DNA from 2 places in the Paenarthrobacter sp. TE3676 genome. Region 2 is predicted to be linked to the other one. Evidence: riboswitches for the same ligand, from Rfam matches in the RefSeq annotation. Region 2 holds a riboswitch; the other holds the start of a gene.
The links. Region 2 has a riboswitch for cyclic di-AMP ahead of ACZ881_RS04255 (aggregation-promoting factor C-terminal-like domain-containing protein). Riboswitches for the same ligand answer to the same signal wherever they lie in the genome.

Region 1 (7,325 bases), 410 kb from region 2:
AAGGGTGGGATCCGCGGACAAATGCGGGATCCGTGCCAACGCGGCGCTTGGCACGCATCCCTGCCAGCTTCGTGGTTGCGGCTGTGACCAAGAGTGTGAGGATGGCCGCGGCCGTGTGCGTGTATAGAAGGAGGTGAACGGAGCCACCACTGGCTGCTGCCCCTGCCGGCGCGTCCCCCAAGGCTGGGCCGCCGTGCAAGTGGTCCAGGAACCCGTTACCGGGAAAGTACCCGCCAAAGGCGTCAAAACCCAGGTGCAGCAACTGCTGGGCAAGGCCGGACAGCAGCAGCAACAGCAAGGGTCCGTGCACCCAGCGGGCAACGAGTTGGGCCGCCAGGCAGGACAGTGCGGCGAAGCCCAGAAGGACTGGAACGGCGGGAATGCTGCCGCCAGCCAGCATGTGCGCGGCCAATCCAAGGGCCACCGCGGCCAGCCCTGCAACCCAAGCCCACTTCTCCTGCACAAGAGGTGTGCGCATCGCTGTCCTTTCCTCCACACAGGCTATGTGGAGGAACGTGCCCATGAACAGGGCCTTCCAAACGCGTCTACGCCAAATGCCCGTCTACGCCAGGAGCGTGTTGATCAGCCGCGCGGCAACCTTCGCGGTCCGGGAGTCAATGTCGAACTCGGGATTCAGCTCTGCCACGTCCAGGTGCAGCAACTTTCCGCTGGCAGCAACTTGCCTGCAAATCGCACTGATCACCGGCAGCGGCACACCGTACGCAGCGGGCGCGCTCACCCCGGGTGCCACCGACGCCGGCATCACGTCCAGATCGATGGTCAGGTACAACACGTCCACCCCGGCCAGGAAGTCGGCAACAAAGACGTCCACTGCTTCCGGAGTGCACTGCTCATCAAGCAGGTACTTCACACCCAGGCGCCGGGCCGTGTTGAAGAGCGTCCTCGTGTTGTTGGGCTCCGAGATGCCGACGACGGCGTAGTGAAGTTCACGCCCCGCGGCGGCTTCCGCGTGGGCCATCTGCAGGAAGGGCGTCCCTGAGCTCGGCGTCGGTTCTTCCCGCAGGTCAAAGTGGGCGTCCAGGTTCAGGACACCGAGTCGCTTGCCGCGAACTGCTGCGGAACCAGTCACGCCCAAGTAGCTGGCGAAGGCGGTCTCGTGGCCCCCGCCCAGCACCACGGTGAGATTGCCGGCGTCGAGCAGTCCCGAGATGGCGCGTCCGGCGCGCTCTTGGCCCGCCTCCAGTGAGTCGTCCTCCACAACCACATCACCGGCGTCGAAAACGTCACGATCAAGGTGGAACGCCAGCGGCCCCAACGCAGAGCGGATGGCGGCGGGAGCGGCAGCAGCACCAACGCGCCCTTGGTTTCGGAGGACGCCGGCGTCGCTGCAGAAACCAAGCACGACGGCGGGGCGCGAGGCTGCTTCGGAGGCAGACGTCTCGTGGGGTGCTACTGCTTGCCACCACCGCCGGTGTTCATCGCCATCGCCATCAAAACGACCCGTCCAGGGGGCAGGCGCGACATCTACGGTGAAGGGGCTGGTTTCCATGCTTCAAGCACACCGGACATAGAGCCCCAAAACCAGCCATTCCGCCACGGGGGTGTCTGAAACCCCGGACTCACACTCCCCGTAGACGCCGCGAGATGGCATTTGATGCCAATGTTCGCGCCAAACACCGTCATCAAATGCCATCTCGGCGAGGACCTACTTGACGCCCAACAACTCCTCCACAGTTCCGATGCCGAAGAACAGCAGGAACGCGGCTGCCACAGCCCACATCAAGGGGTGGACTTCGCGGGCGCGGCCCTGGAACGTGCGGATCAGGACGTAGGAGATGAAACCGGCGCCGAGGCCGTTGGCAATTGAATAGGTGAACGGCATGAGGGCGATGGTCAGGAACGCGGGGATTCCAACGCCCCAGTCCTGCCAATCGATCTTGCCCACCTGGGAGACCATCATGAAGCCCACAACCACCAGGGCGGGAGCCACAGCCTCGAACGGCACCAGGTTGATGAGCGGCGTGAAGAACATGGCCACCAGGAAGAGGACACCGGTGACGATCGAGGCGAGGCCGGTTCGGGCACCTTCTCCAATGCCGGCGCCGGACTCGACGAAAATCTGGTTGGAGGAAACGGAAGCTCCGCCGCCCACGATTGCACCGAGGGCATCAACCTGAAGGACGCGGTCAACGTTGGGGATGTTGCCGTCTTTGTCCACGGTTCCGGCCTCGTTGGCCAGCCCAACCATGGTGCCCATGGCGTCGAAGAAGATGCTTAGGAGGATCACGAATGCCAGCAAAGCCGCCGCGATGAAGCCGAGGTGTTCAAAAGCACCGAAAGGGTTGGCCTTGCCGATGAGGGACAGATCCGGGGCGCCCCATTCGGTGAGCGTGGGGGCCACCAATGACCAGCCGCGGGGGTTGACGTTGGTTCCGTCAAAGCTTGGGCCGATGTGCAGCGTAAATTCGAGGATGGCGGCCAGCGCAGTGGAGACCACGATGCCGATCAGGATGGCGCCGCGGACCTTTCGGACCACCAAGGCGATGGTCAGGATCAAGCCCACTGCGAAAACGAGTGTCGGCCAGCCCATGAGCTTTCCGTCCACGCCCAGGCCCAACGGAACGGTGGTGCCGGCGGCATCAGGGATGCGGCGGACGAAACCGGCGTTGACCAGGCCAATGAGTGCGATGAAGAGGCCGATGCCCACAACGATTGCCGTCTTCAGGGCCTCCGGAACCGCCTTGAACACGGCTGTTCGGAAACCGGTCAGCACCAGGATGAGCATGGTGATGCCGGACAGCACCACGAGCCCCATCATGTCCGGCCAAGTCAACCCGGGATGGGAAGCCACAGTGACTGCCACGAAGGCGTTGACGCCCAAGCCTGTGGCCACGGCAAACGGATGTTTGGCCCACGCGCCCATGAGGATGGTCAAGATGCCGGCAACGAACGCCGTGGTGGCTGCCACGGCCGTGAAGCCCAGCGACGCGCCACTCGAGTCGGGTCCGGAGAGGATCAGCGGGTTCAGCACCACGATGTAGCTCATGGCGAAGAAGGTCGCGAAGCCGCCACGGATTTCCCGCGAATACGTGGATCCACGTTCGGAGATTTTGAAGTAGCGGTCGATTGCAGAACCTTGTTTGAGCATGAAGGTCTCCGGGGATCGAGGGGAGTTTGCTCTCAAATCCTATGTTGTCCGGTGTGGGCCCTTTGAACCATTCGCCTAGTCTGTAAGGAAGCCAACACTAGGAGAAACCGCCCCATGCGTACCATCCGCCCGCTTCTGGCCGCCGTCGTCGCTGCCCTTGCTTTCGCGTCCGCCTTGCTGTTTTCCGCGGCTCCGGCGTCCGCGCACGACGTCGCCGAGTCAACCGCGCCAGCCAACGGTGCCAGCGTGGCGGAAGTCCCGGCGTCGGTCTCCATCACGTTCAACAACCGCCCGCTCGCGATTGGTTCCGGCGTCACCGTGACGTCCGGCGGTGAGAACTGGGCGGACGGTCCGGTCGAAATCATTGATAGTCAGGCTGTACAAAAGCTTCGCGAGGGCGCTCCAGCTGGTGAATACACCGTGGTATGGCGTGTAGTCAGCTCGGATTCCCACCCCATTGAGGGCACCTTCACGTTCACGGCCGCCGCGGGAAGCACGACGACGGCGAGTGGCCCGGTGGGTGCCTCGCCGTCGGTGTCGGCGCCGTCAGCCGCAGTACCGACGGCGGGTACCGCAGCGCCGGGAACGGGCAGCAGCGAGCCTGCCGCTGACGCCTCCCAACCCTTCCCGTGGAGCATTGTCGGGCTGGCTGTTGTTGCTGTGGGTCTCGTTATTTACCTTGCTGTTACCGCACGGAAGAAACTTGCAGCTTCCAACAGCCCTGATGGCGATACTTCCGCGGAATAACGCGGTTTTCTACGTACCTGCGAATATCTCGAAACGGACACTGCGACACGCCAGAAGCCCACTTCCCGTTACTTAAATGTGACTTCGGAGGAATCATCGCGTACGGTAGTACCTGTGCCTGTTCCACGTAGCGGGCACTTCCGGCCTGATTGCCTAGCTCTGCCGCAGTCCGGAATCCGTTCGCAGACAAACCTACGGCAGAGACGGGGAACCCAATTTAGGCCGCTTTCGAGCGTGCCTTGGGGTGAAGTCACGAAGCTTCCGCTGAACAGCGGGGGATAGTGGCCGGGTGACTCCCATCCGAATCCGACAGCTAACCTCGCAGGCATCGGGAGAGGCTCTTTCATGTCTTCACGCATTCTTCGCGGCCGTCGTAAGGCGGACAGCGTACGTCCTAATCCGTTCATCTCCATCTCGAAGGCAGTAGCCAGCAACGCTTCCGGCGCTGGCCGCCAGGCAGCTGTTATCGCAGCAGCCTCGGGCCTCGTTTTGACCGGCTCCATTGCTGCTCACGCAGCTGAGGCTCCGGTTCAGCGCGACTCCAGCCCCGCAACGGTCGCTGAGACCGTTTCAGAGGCACCCACCAAGGTTGTTACCGCCCTGGCGACGGCTACCGTCAACTTCGAGCGTCCGGCCGTTGCTTCCGTAGCAGCTCCGGTCATCGAAAAGCCGGCTCCCGTAGTTGAGGCCCCTGTGGTCCAGAAGGCAGCCGTCACCACTGCTGCTGCAACAGCTCCCGTCGCCGCCCAGGCTGCGGTTGCTGCTCCTGTTGCTGCCGCACCGGCTGCCCCTGCTCCTGTAGCTGCTGCTCCCGCCGTTGGCGGCGTCAACGCAGCCATGGTTGCCTCCGCTTACGCACAGATCGGCGTCTTCCAGGACTGCACCGCCATGGTCGAGAAGGCTCTCGGCTCCGCTGGCATCCCGGTAGGCGACCTCGGTCCCATGCAGTTCATGAACTACGGCAAGGTCGTTAGCGATCCCCAGCCCGGTGACATGATCGTCCAGTCCGGCCACGTTGCTATCTACATCGGCAACGGCCAGGCAATCAGCGGTGGCATCAACGGCAACCAGACGGGTATCCACCCGATCAGCTGGTTGACCGCAACGGGTCCCCTGACCTACGTACGCGCTGGCGCATAAAGCCTCACGCTTCAGTTCAAAGGCCGGTGCCTTCAAAGACTATTGTCTTTGGAGGCACCGGCCTTTGGCGTTAAGTTCTGTTTATTAATGTTCAGCGGGGAACGTTCGACGGCGGGTCGATAGTCGCGTGGGCGGCGGGGCCCGTGGGGGCACCTAGGCGTAGTGCCCCTAGGTGTAGTGCCCCTAGGCGAGGGCGACGCCCGGACCTGCGGGCAGGGCAACCTTTGAGGAGATGGCTTGGCCCACTGCCTTGGCTTGCCGCAGCACTTCCTTGGGAGACGGGGTGATGAGGTCCCCAACGCCCACCAGGTGCATCCCTACCGCCCGCATGGCGGCCGCGAAGTTCTGGCCAACGGCTATCCCAAGTTCGGCGAGCATGCGCCGCAACTGGCTTTGGGCACAGCGTGTGACTACTACGTGGTCTGCCAAGAGGACGCCGTGGGCCGTGTGGACTGCCCACTGGCGTGGAGTGGATTCGAGGGGGCCGGATACGTGGAGGCCTGTTCTGAGACCGGCCGTGGTCATGCTGGCCGCCAATCCGTACCCGATCTGCCGGGAGGGGTCTGACCCCAGGAAATCAAGGCGGACGGCACGGGTGGTGTTGCGAACGTCCAGTTGGTGGTTGGCGGCGTAGTTCCGAAGGTGTCGGAGGATTTCGTTGCGTTCTTGCATGGCTGCAGGATCGGCCACCTCGGTGCGTTGAAGCATGCCTGTGTGGACGGAAGGCCCTGCGGTGGACAGTGCACCAAACCCGTCTACGACGATGGAGCCCACGCCATAGCGGCTGAGCTCGCTGGCAACTGCCAAGCCGGACAGGCCGGCTCCGATGACCACGGTGGTGGTGCGCTCCGTGCCGGAATCAGGCGTGAGTGACACTGCTTGGTTCCTCCTTGACGTGTGTGCCTTACGGCATCGCGTGGGATCGCGTCCGAGTTCCCCAAGCGGCCGCAAATAAATGGCCGGAGTGTGTGGTGTGAGACACGTTTGCCGGCCATTCGGTGACTCGAACACTACCGAACTTTTTCGGCCATGGATAGCCTCCGCGACTGCGCGTTTTGTGTGTTCGTCCGCAGCGCAATGTGGGAGCCCGGGAACCGAGCCCGGACCGTTATGCACATAGCCCGATGTCGCCTTGATTCGGTACTGCTGACCGAGAATAGTTGGCCTTGGGAGGAGAAATTTCCCGGTTTCTCCTGCTCCGGCCATTGACAATGAAACAGTGAGGGAATCCGACGCGGAGAACCTCTGGCAGAATAGCCGGAACATCAAGCAGTAGGTGGAGAGGCAGGCCCCCATGGACCAGCACGGCAGACACAGTGAAGAGCCACAGGACGGCCAGGATCAAGCCGTGGAACCCGGTGGCATCGTGGTGGGAGTGGACGGTTCAGAGCATGGTCAATGTGCTTTGGTTTGGGCCGCGCGGGAGGCTGAACGTCGGCAACTTCCCTTGCATATCGTCACGGCTTACTCCGTGCCGATCTTTGCCGCGTCCGGGCTGGATGGCGGCTACGCAACAGTCGATGATTCCGTGATTCGCGAGGGCGCGGATGCGATTGTCCGGCAGGCCCTGGATAAGGTGTCCGGATATGCCATCGACGTCGACGCTTCTGTCGAGAACGGCGACGCCGCCGGTGTCCTGTTGGATCTTTCCAGCGAGGCCGCCCTCCTTGTTTTCGGCAGCCGGGGCCGCGGTGGATTCGTTGGGCGTTTACTTGGCTCGGTCAGCAGCGCCTTGCCCGCCCACGCCAAATGCCCCACGGTGACAGTCCCGCTCTACTGTGCCGACCGCCTTGGTGAAATCACTGAGGACAAACACATCAAGGCTGAACATGCCAAGGCAGGCCCACGTACTGTGGAAAACGTAGTTGCCGTAGGCGTGGACGGTTCCGAGCAGGCCCGTGTGGCCGTGCTCGAAGCTGCCGAGCAAGCACAGCGCATGGGTGCCAAACTCCGGGTGATTTGTGCTGTGCCGCAGTACAGCGGTTCCTTGGCATGGGTTCCGGCACCCTTGGACCGGGATGCCTTGTTTGCGGATATCAAAGTCCAGTTGGACGCCGGGGCTGATTGGCTCAGAAGCCACTTCCCTTCATTGCCCATGGAAACGGAACTCCGGGACGGTTCCCCGGTTGATGTTCTGGTGGAAACCAGCCGCAGCGTCGAGCTGGTGGTTCTGGGTACACGGGGCCGTGGCGGCTTCGCGGGGATGCTGTTGGGTTCTACATCGGACGGGGTCCTGCACCACTCCAAGGGGCCGGTGATGGTTGTTCCCGACCGTGAGGATCCCAGGCTCGCTGACCGCCACAAGTTTGGGCCTATGCTCGGCGCTGCC
Region 2 (7,325 bases):
ACTTTTCTGTTTCCATTACCGTCAACGCACTCGTTGGGTAACGGTTAGCAGCATCCATGTAAGCATCGTGGTCCGAATCGCGGGAAGCCAGGTGCATGGCAAGATCCTGAACGCCGGGCATATGGGAAATGACCATCAACGTGGTCACGGTATCGGGTACGTGGTTGATCACCGTCAACATGCGGTTGGCTGAGGCGGAGTACAAGCCATCCTCCAGTTTGGGAGTCGGCGCCTTGTCCCCCAACTCATCGCACACCCAAGTGCAGGTCTGACGAGTCCTCAACGCTGACGAACAAAGGATGAAGTCGGGCACCACACCATGCTTGAGCAACCACTTCCCCGCCAACGGGGCCTCCCGATGCCCACGCTCCTCCAAGGGGCGCTCATGATCAGGCACTCCCATGGGCCAATCAGCCTTGGCATGCCGCATGATCACCAGGCGCTTGATGTGATGGTCACTCATAACCCAACCCTATCTGCCACAGAGCCCAGCGGCTTCCTGCGGGCCGCCGTCACCAACTTTGAATTCGTGGCACCCTGGGCACGCCGTGCGGGGGGCGTGTCCAGGGTATTTGGCGGCCAATGTGGGTGGTGGAGGCACACGGTTTCCTCGAAGCTAAACGCCGAAAGGCGGCATATCCCGATAGCGCCATTATCGCGCGAAGGATGAGCGCAGGCGCAAAGGATGAGCGCAGGCGCAAAGGGATCGTCCCGCTAAAGCGGAAGCGTCCGCCGCTGGATCACCCCACGAACACGAAAGCGCCCGCCCTCACAGGACGAGCGCTTTCGGCGTAGTGCTACTTAGATCGAGTATTCAGGTGCTGCCCAAACGATAACTTCGGGGTGCTCGTAGAAACGGTAGCCCTGGCCGCGGACCGTGCGGACCGTGTTCGCGAGGCGGCCAAGCTTGGAACGGAGGCGGCGAATGTGCACGTCGATGGTGCGCTCGTTGGGCACCTCTTCGGCGTTGCGCCACAGGCCCTCAAGGAGTTCGTCGCGGCCCACGGTGCGGGTGCCGTTCTCGACCAGGTAGTTGAGGAGCTCGAATTCCTTGAACGTCAGGTTCAGCGATTCGCCATCGAGGTGCACTTCGCGGCGGGCGAGGTCGATCAGGACGCCGGACGGACGAGCTTCCTGCTGGGGCGCCGGGCGGGCGGCTTCGGTGCGCTGGCGGGCGGCGACCGTGGGGTCGCCGAAGGTGGAACGCACGACGTCGAGTGCGGACCCGGGTGCCCCGGCAGGGGCAACTGCGACGGCGGCATAGCTCTCGGCGCCGGTCACGAGGGACTGAGCGTAAGCCCGGATTTCCTGGGCAAGCTTGGCAATGGAGGTACCGGCGGCAGCTGCGGTTTCTTCGTCAATGCCCATGTAGAGGACGAATCCGCGGGCCACATTGTCGTTGGCAACGGGGCGGAGCTTGTCCGACTGCGCAATCACCGGGGTGGGTGCAGTCATCGGCGCCGGCTCTGCTGTGGGGACAGCGCGCAGCTGGCCGTAAGAGTTGGGGTTATAGCCCTGCGGCACGTATCCGGGAGCCTGCTGCCCTGCCCCTTGCGGAGCGGGAGAGTAGCCGGGGCGGTTGCCGAAGCCGGGGCGAAGCCCCGCGTTTGACGCGGCCTTGTTGGCGTTACGGACGGAGATGTGGACGTATCCAGATGCAACTGACATGGAGTGCTTACCTCAAAAGTGAATAGCCGTCATCGCGGCTTCGAATGCTGGTTGTCCCCGCAATGAGTTTGGGGATGGGCGCCCAACGCTGGGCTAGGGGGCGAATGCCTGAAACTTTTTTGGGGTGGAAAGTTAGGCTTGCATTCGACAACAGCGGTCATCATGGCCAGCGGGTGCGCTGGGCCAGGTTGCTGCGGCTGCAGGTGCTGTTGAGTTCTTGTTCACATTGGAAGTGTGCAACGTAACAAAGGCAACACGCAAGTAACAAAGCGCCGAACCGTCCACATTTTGAGACACAGAGGTCTATTGTGTCGCAAATCACAATTCAGTAGGGCCGGTAAATGAACGCCATTTCATTCGGTGCAGTCGGGAAATATTCGCTATCTACTGAATATTCTTCGGCATATCGGGGATGATGTGCATGTCCATTTCCACTAACCCTCTCCCGACGGAATCTCACGATCTGAAACACTTGTTGTCCAATCGGAGCTGATCGTCACAAGCAATTTTCAGCTGAAAATCTGCTACAAGCCGTAGAACACGGCTGAACCCGGGCCGCCGGGAACCTTGGGCACGGAAGCGTGTCCGCCAGCCCCCTCCTCGCTAGTCTGATCTCACAGCGTCTTCACAGGATGGGCAAAGCGTTGGCAAACAAGCAGAACGGAGAGTTATCCCATGGCCTCCTCGCACTCCATGACCAACAACCTTCCCGAGCTGTCCCATCCGGACGGCTCCCCCATCCGTGCCCTGGTGGTGGATGACGAACCCAGCCTCGCTGAGCTGATGAGCATGGGCCTGCGTATGGCAGGCTGGTCTGTTGCGGTCGCCGGCGATGGTCCGGAAGCAGTAAAGCTAGCCAAGGACTTCCGCCCTGACGTGCTGGTCCTGGATGTCATGCTTCCCGGATTCGACGGCGTCGAGGTCCTCAACCGCATCCGCACCTTCGCCCCGGAGGTTCCCGCCCTGTTCCTCACCGCCAAGGACGCCGTGCAGGACCGCATTGTCGGACTCGCAGCAGGCGGGGACGACTACGTCACTAAACCCTTCAGTATGGAAGAAGTCCTCCTGCGCCTCCACCGCCTGGTCCAGCGCTCGGGCGTAGCTGCCATGGACACCGCCGAGCTGGTGGTCGGCGACCTCACGCTCAACGTAGATACCCGGGAAGTAACCCGCGGCGGCCAGGATATTCCGCTCACCGCCACCCAGTTCGAGCTACTGCGGTACCTCATGGAGAACCCCAAACGAGTTGTCAGCAAAGCCCAGATCCTGGACCGTGTGTGGGATTACGACTTCGGCGGCCAGGCCAACATCGTGGAGCTCTACATCTCTTATCTGCGCAAGAAGATCGAAGCCGGCCATCCCCCGATGATCCATACCATCCGGGGTGCCGGCTACGTCATCAAGCCTGCGGACTAGCCCTTGGGCACCCTCTCGCGAATGGCCAGGAAGTCCGGAGTGTCGGCCGGACAGACTCAGCTCAGTTGGCTCAATCCCTCCACCTGGCACCTGCGTACACGCTTGGTCCTGGTGGCCATGGCACTATTGATCGCCATTTGCGCTGCTGTGGGGGTGGTCAGCTACGCGTCCATGGACATGGTCTTCAACAGGCAGCTCGACAGGCAGTTGGAGCAGGCGTCCAGCCGCGCGAATGACTTCGGCAGGCCGCCGTCGAACTTTCCGTCATCCCCCGGCAGGCCGGATCCATTGGAGGCGCGCGGGCAGGCGGCGGGCACGCTCAACGCGAGGATCGACGGCTCCACCGTGCGAAGCTCGGGTTTGATCGACGCCCAAGGTCACCGCGTCTCACTCTCAGCAGACGATGAGCAGGTCCTGGTGTCGCTGCCCACGGACAACCAACCCGTGGACCGATCGCTGTCCAACGGCGATTACCGGCTAGTGGCAGTCGAAACCACTTATGGCGACGTGATTGTGACGGGCCTGCCGCTGGAGGACAAGCAGAGCGCAGAAGCCTCGCTGGTGTGGACCATGGTGCTGGTCTCGCTGGCTGGGCTGGTGGTGATCGGGCTCGTGGGAACGGTCATCATCCGTCGGACCATGCGTCCGCTTGAGCAGCTCTCCGCGGTGGCCACGAAGGTTTCGCGCCTGCCTCTCGACGCCGGCGAGGTGGCACTTGCGGTGCGCGTACCGCCGTCGGCATCCCACCCCGGAACGGAAGTGGGCAGCGTCGGCTATGCCTTGAACCAGATGCTGAACAACGTTTCGAGCGCGCTGGAAGCACGGCAGGAAAGCGAAACCAAGGTGCGCCAGTTCGTGGCCGATGCCTCGCACGAACTACGGACTCCCCTGACCGCCATCCGGGGCTACACCGAGCTGCTAAGGATGACGGAGAACTTCACCGAGGATGGCCGGAAGTCGCTGGCGCGTGTCCAAAGCCAGTCCGAACGCATGACCACCTTGGTGGAGGACCTTCTTCTACTGGCGCGGTTGGACGAGGGACAGCCCGTCAAAGTTGAGGACGTGGACCTGACACAGCTCGTGATCGAAACGGTCAGTGACGAGAAAGTCATGGCGCCGGATCACATCTGGCAGCTCCAGCTCCCTGATGAGCCCATCACTGTGCGCGGCGATGCCACCCAACTTCATCAGGTGCTGGGCAATTTGTTGTCCAATGCCCGCAAGCATACGGATCCCGGTACCACCGTGGTCACAGGCGTCATACTCTCCGCCGATGGCAGTGCCGTGGTGACAGTGACGGATAACGGCCCCGGAATTCCGAAAGATTTCCAAGGCAGGATCTTCTCCCGGTTTGCCCGCGCTGATGCCGCAAGATCGGGCTCTGAGGGCACCTCCGGACTCGGCTTGTCCATTGTGGAGGCCATCGTTTCAGCGCATGGCGGTAGCGTGGAAGTGACCTCGCGGCCGGGTCGCACGGAATTCGCCCTCCGACTCCCCGCCGTCAGCATCGAAGGCCTATAACGAATCGGGCAAGGCGACTCACCGGCGTCGTGATCTCTGTTACCTAAATGTGACTTCTGTGGAATCCTCCTGTACCGTCGAAAGGGTGGGTCGTCCCTAGCAGGCCCACATCCGGGATGCGCCGAGCTCTGCCACTTCCCGGAGTCCGTTCTTTCTCCGAGGCAGAGACGGGGGACCCAGAGTCTCCGGGCCCAGGCCTTTTTGGCCGGCCCTTGGGGTGAAGCCGCAGCATGATGCGCGGCCGGATGACCTCATCCGAACCCGACAGCTAACTCCGCAGGCGCTGAGAGGTAATCACATGTCTGAATTTAACGATCAGACGCGCCCTTCCGCGCGTCGCCGCGACGAACACAACGCACCGCACACCAAGTCGCAGTCCGTCCTCAAGAACGCAGCCCGCCAGGGTAAGTCCGGCCACCGCATGTCCGTCGTAGCCGGTGTCGTGGCAGCTGCACTGGGCGTTGCATCGCTCGGAACCGCCGCCAATGCCGCACTGACCCTCCCCGAGGCCAGCCGCGTAGCCGGAACCCAGTCCAGTGCGCAGGTCAACACGAACAAGTCGGCCGAGATCTCCGCTTCCCTGGATGCTGCCGCCGAAAAGGGCGCAGCCGACAGGGCCGCCGCGGAAAAGGCAGCTGCTGACAAGGCTGCCGCCGAAAAGGCTGCCGCAGACCAGGCCGCAGCCGCGCAGGCCGCCGCCGAAAAGGCTGCCGCAGACCAGGCTGCCGCCCAGGCCGCAGCTGAGAAGGCTGCTGCTGACGCTGCTGCCAAGCAAGCCGCCGACGCCGCTGCTGCCGCCGCCGCCGCGGAAGCCGCAGCTGCTGCTGCTGCCCCCAAGGCCGTGGACGACCCCGCTGCTGCCAAGGCGTACGCACTGAGCATCCTTGGCAACTACGGCTGGGGCCCGGGCGAGATGACTGCCCTGAACACGCTGTGGGAGAAGGAATCGAACTGGAAGACCACGGCGATGAACGCTTCCAGCGGCGCCTACGGCATCGTCCAGTCCCTGCCTGCTTCCAAGATGGCTACCGTTGGTGCTGACTGGGAAACCAACTACCAGACCCAGATCAAGTGGGGCCTGAACTACATCAAGGAGCGTTACGGATCCCCGTCCGCCGCTCTGGGCTTCCACTTGGCCAACAACTGGTACTAAGCCAGACTGCTTGATTGCCGCGCCCGTTGCCGCCGTTCGCACCAGTACCCACTGGAGCGAACGGCGGGAACGGGCGCGGTTTTTGCCGTTTCACAGGTGCGGCGCCGAAGAACGCTATGCCTCCGGTTCGGCCTCCACCGCACCCCGCACGGCTGCAATGGACGCGGCGACATCCCCGGCGTCCGTAGTCCAATTGCTCACCGAAATCCGTAAGATCTCGCGGCCACGCCACGAAGAACCGGACATCCAGACCGCGCCCTCGGCCATGAGCCGCTGGGTGATCCGGTGCGTACGGTCATCGCTTCCGAAACTCACCGAGACCTGCGTGAACACGACGTCGTTGAGCACCTCCACGCCAGGGATCGAGGACAGTCCTTCAGCCAAAGCACGGGCATTTGCTGCCAGGCGCTCAACCATGGAAATCACGCCGTCCCGGCCCAGCTGCCTGAGTGCAGCCCAGACCGGGATGCCCCGGGCGCGGCGGGACATCTCCGGAACTTTCTCGAAAGGATCCCCAGGCCCGGCATCAGTGGCAATGAGGTAACTCGTGTGAACGCTGAAGGCACGCCTCAGGGCTTCCGGGCGTGCCACTATTGCCAAGCCACAGTCGTAAGGGACATTCAGGGTCTTATGGGCATCCGTTGCCCACGAATCTGCGTCTTCCACACCCGCCAGCCGGCCTCGCAGCTTCGGGCTCACAGCGGCCCACAAACCAAAGGCACCATCAACGTGCACCCACGCGCCGCGATCGTGTGCCACAGCTATGGCTTCTTCCATGGGATCAAATGCTCCGGAGTGGAGGTTGCCGGCTTGCAGGCAGACCAACGATGGGCCCGGTTGCTGATCCATGGCATCAGCAAGGGCGTCGGGGAAGATCCGGCCTTCGTCGTCGGCGTCTACCGGAACGCAGGCGCCCAAACCGAGGTATCGCAATGCCAGATCCACTGCGGCATGCCGTTCCCGGCCGGCAAAGGTTGTGATGCGCGGTGCGCCGCTGAGGCCGAGCGCTTCGAGGTCCCATCCGGCCTCGTCCATCAGGTATTGGCGGCCCGCTGCCAACCCCACGAAGTTCGCGGTTGTGGCACCCGTGGTGAATCCGACGTCGGCAGTCGCGGGCAGGTGCAGGAGGTCCAAAAGCCAGGCGGCGGCCGATTCCTCGATGGCAGCGGCGGCGGGAGTGGCGAACCGGAGCCCGGTGTTTTGATCCCAGGCAGAGACGAGCCAATCAGCGGCCATGGCGGCGGGCAAAGTTCCGCCCATGACCCACCCAAAAAACCGTCCGGACTGGATCGCCATCAAGCCGGGCTCAGCCAGCGCGGCCAGCTCGTCCACTACCTCCGCGGCATCGGTTGCTCCGTCGGGGAGACGCGGCAGGATGCTCTTGGCCACCTGGTCGGCGTCGGATGAAGGGCGGACAGAACGGGTGGGAACCGACGCAAGCCACTCACCGGCGTGGACCATGGCCCGCTCCAATGCAGCACCGTACGCCTCCGGCATCGCAGACATGCGCACAGCCTACGCCCGGTTCACCGCTTGGAACAGACCGCGCAGAAAGGGCTAAAGGGTC

Region 1: another riboswitch for cyclic di-AMP. It lies ahead of ACZ881_RS06215 (NlpC/P60 family protein); the one in region 2 lies ahead of ACZ881_RS04255 (aggregation-promoting factor C-terminal-like domain-containing protein).

Annotation. Positions count from the first base shown of each region.
Region 1 covers NZ_JBWBQU010000002.1:493,783-501,107, reverse strand. Annotated here, with positions in the region: gene ACZ881_RS06235 (hypothetical protein) at 1-478, opposite strand, end outside; gene hutG (formimidoylglutamase) at 563-1,510, opposite strand; gene ACZ881_RS06225 (NCS2 family permease) at 1,667-3,109, opposite strand; gene ACZ881_RS06220 (copper resistance CopC family protein) at 3,224-3,856, shown strand; cyclic di-AMP (ydaO/yuaA leader) riboswitch at 4,031-4,198, shown strand; gene ACZ881_RS06215 (NlpC/P60 family protein) at 4,202-4,996, shown strand; gene ACZ881_RS06210 (FAD-binding protein) at 5,180-5,872, opposite strand; gene ACZ881_RS06205 (universal stress protein) at 6,291-7,325, shown strand, end outside.
Region 2 covers NZ_JBWBQU010000002.1:85,527-92,851, forward strand. Annotated here, with positions in the region: gene ACZ881_RS04235 (SixA phosphatase family protein) at 1-463, opposite strand, end outside; gene ACZ881_RS04240 (winged helix-turn-helix domain-containing protein) at 802-1,668, opposite strand; gene ACZ881_RS04245 (response regulator transcription factor) at 2,344-3,084, shown strand; gene ACZ881_RS04250 (sensor histidine kinase) at 3,106-4,605, shown strand; cyclic di-AMP (ydaO/yuaA leader) riboswitch at 4,739-4,900, shown strand; gene ACZ881_RS04255 (aggregation-promoting factor C-terminal-like domain-containing protein) at 4,904-5,758, shown strand; gene ACZ881_RS04260 (pyridoxal phosphate-dependent decarboxylase family protein) at 5,873-7,264, opposite strand; gene ACZ881_RS04265 (HAD-IA family hydrolase) at 7,316-7,325, opposite strand, start outside.